DNA from 2 places in the Roseibium sp. 10G30-5 genome. Region 1 is predicted to be linked to the other one. Evidence: riboswitches for the same ligand, from Rfam matches in the RefSeq annotation. Region 1 holds a riboswitch; the other holds the start of a gene.
What was found. Region 1 has a riboswitch for S-adenosylmethionine ahead of AC0L7U_RS15945 (O-succinylhomoserine sulfhydrylase). Riboswitches for the same ligand answer to the same signal wherever they lie in the genome.
Positions count from the first base shown of each region.

Region 2: it holds a riboswitch for S-adenosylmethionine, as region 1 does, so the genes downstream of both, AC0L7U_RS14970 (hypothetical protein) here and AC0L7U_RS15945 (O-succinylhomoserine sulfhydrylase) in region 1, are expected to answer to the same signal.

Region 1 is NZ_CM147918.1:3,147,744-3,151,129, reverse strand. It holds gene AC0L7U_RS15955 (YigZ family protein) at 1-254, opposite strand, end outside; partial or broken gene AC0L7U_RS15950 (2'-deoxycytidine 5'-triphosphate deaminase) at 276-1,380, opposite strand; SAM riboswitch at 1,563-1,641, shown strand; gene AC0L7U_RS15945 (O-succinylhomoserine sulfhydrylase) at 1,682-2,884, shown strand; gene apaG (Co2+/Mg2+ efflux protein ApaG) at 3,163-3,386, shown strand, end outside.
Region 2 is NZ_CM147918.1:2,946,203-2,949,588, reverse strand. It holds gene AC0L7U_RS14980 (YeiH family protein) at 1-194, opposite strand, end outside; gene AC0L7U_RS14975 (LysR family transcriptional regulator) at 302-1,195, shown strand; SAM-I-IV-variant riboswitch at 1,308-1,423, shown strand; gene AC0L7U_RS14970 (hypothetical protein) at 1,472-1,774, shown strand; gene AC0L7U_RS14965 (acyl-CoA thioesterase) at 1,811-2,215, opposite strand; gene AC0L7U_RS14960 (hypothetical protein) at 2,704-2,901, opposite strand; gene AC0L7U_RS14955 (ChbG/HpnK family deacetylase) at 2,873-3,386, opposite strand, start outside.

The DNA.
Region 1 (3,386 bases):
CCGATCAATACTTTCAGCGTCGGCATACCGGATGTGCCGGAGGGTTCGCCGTCATCCTTGCCGCTTTCTTCGATCTGACCGTCCTCCAGAAGACGGCGATGCGCGGTGACGAAATGATTGGCCTTGCGATGCTCGCCGCGCAAAAATTCAAGCTTGGCGTCAAACTGATCAAAGGGCACCAGAAAGGCGAGAAACCGGGATTTCCGATCCTCCAGATAGCCTTCTACTTCCTGTTCGATTGTTTTAAACGCCATTATCGACCAACCCTTTGTCGCTCAAAGGTTTGGAGATTTAAAATGCTTGGACAGCTTCAGCGCCTGGCACATGGTAGTTGGAGCCGATGCCCTCGCCGTAAAGACTTCTGGGGCGCTCCGCCATGCGCTCATAAACCAGTCGGCCCACGGTCTGCCCGTGCTCCAGAATAAAAGGCACGTCATGGGACCGCACTTCCAGCACAGCCCTTGAGCCGACACCCCCTGCCACGGCCGCGCCAAAGCCCGGGTCAAAGAAGCCTGCATAGTGAACCCGAAACTCACCCACGAGCGCATCGAAGGGCACCATTTCGGCAGCATAGTCGGCAGGCACATGCACGGCTTCCTGGCTCACCAGAATGTAAAATTCGTTCGGATCCAGAATGATTTCGCAGGCGCCACGCCGATAAATCGGCTCCCAGAAGGACAAGGGATCCTGAATGTCGATGGCATCCACATCAATCAGACCGGTGTGATGCTTGGCGCGGTAGCCGACGAGCGAATTCTCGCCTTGCCCCTGCAAGTCAATCGACAATTGCACGCCGCCACCAATGCGCTCATTGCCGCCACTCACCAGTGTCTGGTTGCGATGCACACCTTCAAGCTCGGCATCGCCAACCAGAGACAGTCCACGCCGAAACCGGATCTGGCTAAGACGCGATCCCGCACGCACAAGGATCGGGAACGTCAATGGTGAAATTTCCGCATAAAGCGGCCCCATGTAGCCTGCGGGCACTGTGTCGAAGGCAAGGCCCTGATCGGTGATCACACGGGTAAAGACGTCCAATCGTCCTGTCGAACTCTTGGGATTGGCGGTGGCCGAAATATCACCGGGAAGTGCGAGCGCTTCCTGCAAGGGCACAATATAAACACAGCCCGTTTCCAGAACCGCGCCCTCACGAAGATCAAAGGTATGCAGCTTGAACGCCTGCAATTTGTCCAACACCGTGGTCCTGGGACCGGTGAGAAAACTGGCGCGCACCCGGTAGGCCGTGCTGCCAAGGCGCAGGTCCAGACTGGCGGGTTGGATCTGACCGTCAACAGGCGGCAGATCCGCCCGGATCACACCTTGCGCAAACATGGTTTCAATGGTCTGAGCCGGAAGAATGCCGGCGGCAGGCGTGGTCATGATGTCCCGGATCCCTGTGCGGTGCCTTGTTGCAGTGTGATTAACGGATGACACGGCTCCCGCCAACCGGTTTTGCAGCGAAAGATGCAAAACCGCGCCAGCCTGACATCAAGAGTCTCGCAGATACCTTGCAGAACCGGCTGAGATTGACGTCCTTGCGCTTTTGGCCTAAGCATAACGACATCGTTAGAAGTGGTGATTTTGGCCGGCCGGCTTGCAGCCACGTTAAACAAATAGCTAAGGGGCCGGGTTGCAAAACCCCGGCTTAGGCCGGGTTTTTTTGTATTTCGGAGCATGACACATGAGCACCAACGAGACTGAAGCCAACAAAAACTGGCGTGCGGCAACCCAACTTGTCCATGGCGGAACAATGCGGTCCCCCTTCAGCGAAACCTCGGAAGCCATGTATTTGACGCAAGGATTCGTCTACGATACTGCCGAATTGGCGGAATCGCGTTTCAACGGCGAAAATCCAGGTTACGTCTATTCACGCTATGCCAACCCGACAAACACCATGCTGGAAGACCGCATCAAAGGTCTTGAGGGTGCCGAGGCCTGCCGCACCACCGCCAGCGGCATGGCTGCCGTCAATCTGGCGCTGATGGCCAGCGTCAAGGCTGGCGACCATGTGGTGGCTGCCAAGGCCCTGTTCGGGTCCTGCCGCTACATTATCGAAACCCTGCTGCCGCGCTACGGTGTGGAATCGACACTGGTCGACGGCACGGATCTTGAGCAATGGAAGGCTGCCGTCAAACCGAACACCACGGCTCTGTTTCTGGAAAGCCCAACCAACCCGACGCTGGAAATCATCGACATTGCAGCGGTGGCAGACATCGCCCATTCAGTTGGCGCTCGCCTGATTGTCGACAACGTCTTTGCCACGCCGATCTTCCAGTCACCACTGAAGCTCGGCGCCGATGTCGTAGTCTATTCCGCCACCAAGCACATTGATGGTCAGGGCCGCGCCATGGGAGGGCTGGTGCTCTCCGATCAGGCGTGGATCGAAGACGAGGTGATGCCTTTCGTCAAGCACACCGGCCCTCATATGAGCCCGTTCAATGCCTGGGTCCTGCTCAAGGGCCTGGAAACCCTGTCGCTGCGCGTTACTCAGCAGGCAGCTAATGCGGCGGCTGTTGCCGATTTCCTTGCCGATCACGCAAAGGTTGCACGGGTCATTTATCCAGGCCGTGATGACCACCCACAGGCCGACGTTGCGAAACGCCAGATGACTGGTGGCTCAACCATGATTGCTCTTGAAGTGGCAGGCGGCAAGCAGGCGGCCTTCGACGTCTGCAATGCGCTGAACATCGTCAAGATCTCGAACAACCTCGGCGATGCCAAAAGTCTGGTCACCCACCCGGCCACGACGACGCACCAGTCGATGACCGAGGAGGCACGGGCCGAGCTGGACATCAACGACGGTCTGCTGCGTCTCTCCATCGGTCTGGAAGACAAGGACGACCTGATTGAAGACTTCGCCCGCGCACTGGACATGATCAAGTAGCTCGAACGCTCCACAAGCTTTTTAACGAGGCGCCAGAGCCCATCGCAAGACGGGGTTGCTGGTGTCTCGTGACGTTTAAGGCACCTCAACGCAAGGCGCACTGACACCGTGATGGGCAACATTTCCTGATAGCTTGTCAGAGGTGAAAAGTTCTGGCGCGTTCTGGCAGGGCCTTGATCCAATAGGTTTTTGCAGAAATTCGTCCAAGAGACGAAAAGAAATAAACGGCTCCCTTTCGCGCCACGCTCATTGGCCTTATAAGCCTTTGCAGCAAGACCATGCGCCTGACAGCCATCATCGAGGGAGCTCACGTGTCGGGACAATATCGCGCCGTCACGAATGGCATAGAAGTTTCTGTAGAACCCTATTATCTGGACGATGACTCGGACCCGGAAGCGGGTCACTATGTCTGGGCCTATGTGGTTGAGATCCGCAATGGCACGCGCCAGCGTGTCCAGTTGCGTTCGCGCTACTGGAAGATCACGGACGCACTCGGTCGCGT
Region 2 (3,386 bases), 200 kb from region 1:
CGCACCAGCACCCCAAGGAGAATGGCAAGCACCAGATTTTCCAGCGGTGCGGCGCCAGAGAAAATCTCCCGCTCCAGCGCTTCCCCGGCATAGGCGACAACGGAAACCCCCGCAGATAAAAGCACTCCAGGCAGAAGTTTTGTCAGCCCCTGCTGACTGCGCATATAGGGGGTCGTCAGGGAAAGATTTCGCATGATTCATTACTCTCATTGTGCGAGAGAATAAGTGACATGCGCTATTGTGGACTTCTATCGAATAATATTTTACGTTTCGTTCATTTAGAGCGAACGATTACCCTATGATGACCTTCGAACAGCTTTCCATTTTCATAGCCGTTGCCGAGCGTGAACATCTCACGCGCGCTGCGGAGGCTTTGAATTTGACGCCCTCTGCTGTCAGTTCCGCCATTCGAAAACTGGAAGATCTTTACGGCGTGGAGCTGTTTCACCGGGTTGGACGTGGCATCAGCCTGACAGATGCAGGGCGCACCTTTCTGGGCGAGGCGCGCTCAACGATTGCGCGCGCCAGAAGTGCGGAACGGGTACTGGGAGAATTAGGCGGCCTGCAACGTGGTGCCCTGTCGATCTACGCCAGCCAGACGATTGCCAGTTACTGGCTGCCGCGTGTGCTGGTGCGCTTTCATCAGGAGTTTCCGGGCATTGAGTTGGCACTCACCATCTCTAATACCAAGGGCGTTGCCATGGCGGTCGCAGACGGCACGGCAGACATTGGTTATATTGAGGGAGAATGGGACGACCCCCATCTCAACAAACAACACCTTGTCGATGATGCCCTGCTGGTTGTTACAGACCCCGCGCATGCCTTTGCGTCTGGTGCACCGGTCCCCCCGGCGGCATTGATCAAGGAGACAAGCTGGATTATGCGCGAGCCGGGGTCCGGAACGCGGTCAGCCTTCGAAAGCGCGCTTGCAAGCTTTGGATTTGAGCCCGAAGACATGGTGGTCGCTTTGGAGCTGCCCTCCAATGAAGCGGTGCTGTCGGCAGTGCGTCATGGCCGCTCCGCAACCGCCTTGTCGGAAATCGTCGTGGCACCATTTTTGGCCGAAAGAACGCTGGTCCGTGCCAATATCGACCTCCCGTCGCGGGCATTCTCGGTGCTGCACCACAAGGAGCGCCACCTCAGCCGCGCGGCCGAGCAATTCATCTCCTTCAGCAAGCCACCACAAGCCACCTAGGTGTGAGGACGCATAAATGCGTTTCGAACCGGTTGGTCAGACCACCTGAAGCGTCAATCGATCGCCACAGTTTACCCCTACTTGCCAGAGCAGACTTTGCATGGCATAAAGCCATCATCATCAAGAGAAGGGCTGGCGCCCTCGCCAACCTGCCGACCGGGCAAGGTGGTTCTGCCGAAGATGTGGCCGCGATCTCAGACGATGAGACCGGCAACCAAACGGTTTTCACTTAACTCATGCGCCAGACCCCCTCGGGAAACCGATGGAGGATAAACAATGTCGAGACACCCGTTCGCTGGGCAACAGGACAGCCTTGAAGCTGCCTCACGCCACGCTTTGGCACAGGATGTGTCCACCGCCGAAGACATCAGTCAGTTCATCGAGGCTGCGGAAACCTGCGTCATGTCGCATATATCGTCGCTGCGGCTCGTGGGAGGATTTCGCCCGGCTGCGCGCCGTCTGTCATCCAGCGAACGCGTCACGCGGCTGCACTCTTTGCTCTCCTTCTGGTCCAGCGGTTGCCCGCACGTGATCGACGAGCAACTGGTTGCCGACATCCTGTCCCGTCACCAGGACTGAGATTTCGGCAACCCGAAGTTTGACCGGCGCGCGACGTCAGCCCTTGAGCTGGCGCACAGGACGTGGATTGCCCTGCTCATCGACAGCCACCATGGTATAGCTGCCTTCCGTGACCTTTTCGCGGGCTTCGATGAGATTGCGTAGCGCCCACGCTTCCAGAGAAATCTGGATGGAGCTGGTGCCGACACGAGCGATGCGCGCATAAACACAAAGAACATCGCCGATATGCACAGGACGGATGAACTTCATCTTGTCGACTGCAACCGTTACGACGCGACCCTCGGCGCGTTTCGAGGCAGCGATGTAGCCAGCAATATCCATCTGCGACATCACCCAGCCGCCGAAGATATCCCCTGACGGGTTGGTATCACCCGGCATCGCCAACGTGCGAAGCGTCAATTCCCCACGCGGGCTGTTGCCATCGTCCTGTCCAGCGTCCATTGCACCTTCGGCGCCCTTGGCAATCTCACTCACATCAAACTCCATATTTCGTGGCTGCGCGTCAAACCAAAGCCTTCTCGGTCGTCGCACGTCCCCTGTCAAACCCCTACGGCCGCCAAGCGTTGCGAGTCATCGCAATGGCTTGTTCATAACCGCCATCACCTTAGCCCAGCAACAAGGCCTTGATACATCACACAGATGCAATTTGCAGGCGTGCGTCACCAAGACGCCCAAAAGTGGTGAAGCACAATGATTACTGTCGATTTTATCAATGATCTATTTACTATTCCTAATGAAAAGTAACCTTAAAATAAAATGACTGAAAATAGCCGATGACTTCTTACGCAAACTCTTTATTATCTATAGTTGAAAAGCTCTTGAAAGTTTTTCTGCCTCCTCGAAACGGCTCCATCCGTGCGGTGGGGCCGTTTCTGTTTGCGCAATTGTAGAACCTGCGCAAACAGAAACGGCCGACTTACAGTCCACGCCTAGTACAGAAACACCTCACGCTGCACCAGCAACTCAGCGAAAGCATCGCTCTCCAGCACCAAACGCTGCGTTTCGCGCGCGTGCACCTGCTCCCGAGACTCTTCACGCTTCAGCCTGTCATCCATCCTCCCCGGCATGCAAACGACAAATGTCTCCTCTTCCAGCATATCAAAGTGGTGATAAAGCGCGGCGTTCAAGGCCGCCTCGTCGAGCAGCTCTGGGAATTGATTTTGCGACCGGCAAAAGTCGACGGCCGGCACGCTGCACCTGACGTCGCAGACGCCGAACGTCTTGCGGGCGCAGATCGCTTGCAACGATGCCAACCTGAGACCCGAGATTGGCCCTCTTCAGACCAAGCAGCACCAATGAAGTGAGCCGCCGGGATGCCAACCCCGCCCCCCGCAGGGCCACAAACGCGGGCTCTTGCTGCAAGGTCTCCCGAAACACAGAGACTTGCGCCTTGATCTCATCAACCAGTATCTCTTCGGGAAGCAGACGCAGCGCGGACCGCGTCTTCAGCCAACGCTCTGAGGGAAAGTGATCGCCAAAGGTCTTGCGCAGAGCCTCACTTTGCGGCTGCCCCAGAGGGCCAGACAGGGCAAGAGTCAATCCAAACTGTCCGCGCGTTTCGTCGCTGTCGCACAATACTTTCAGAGGAACACTTTCACGCGGCCACAAATCC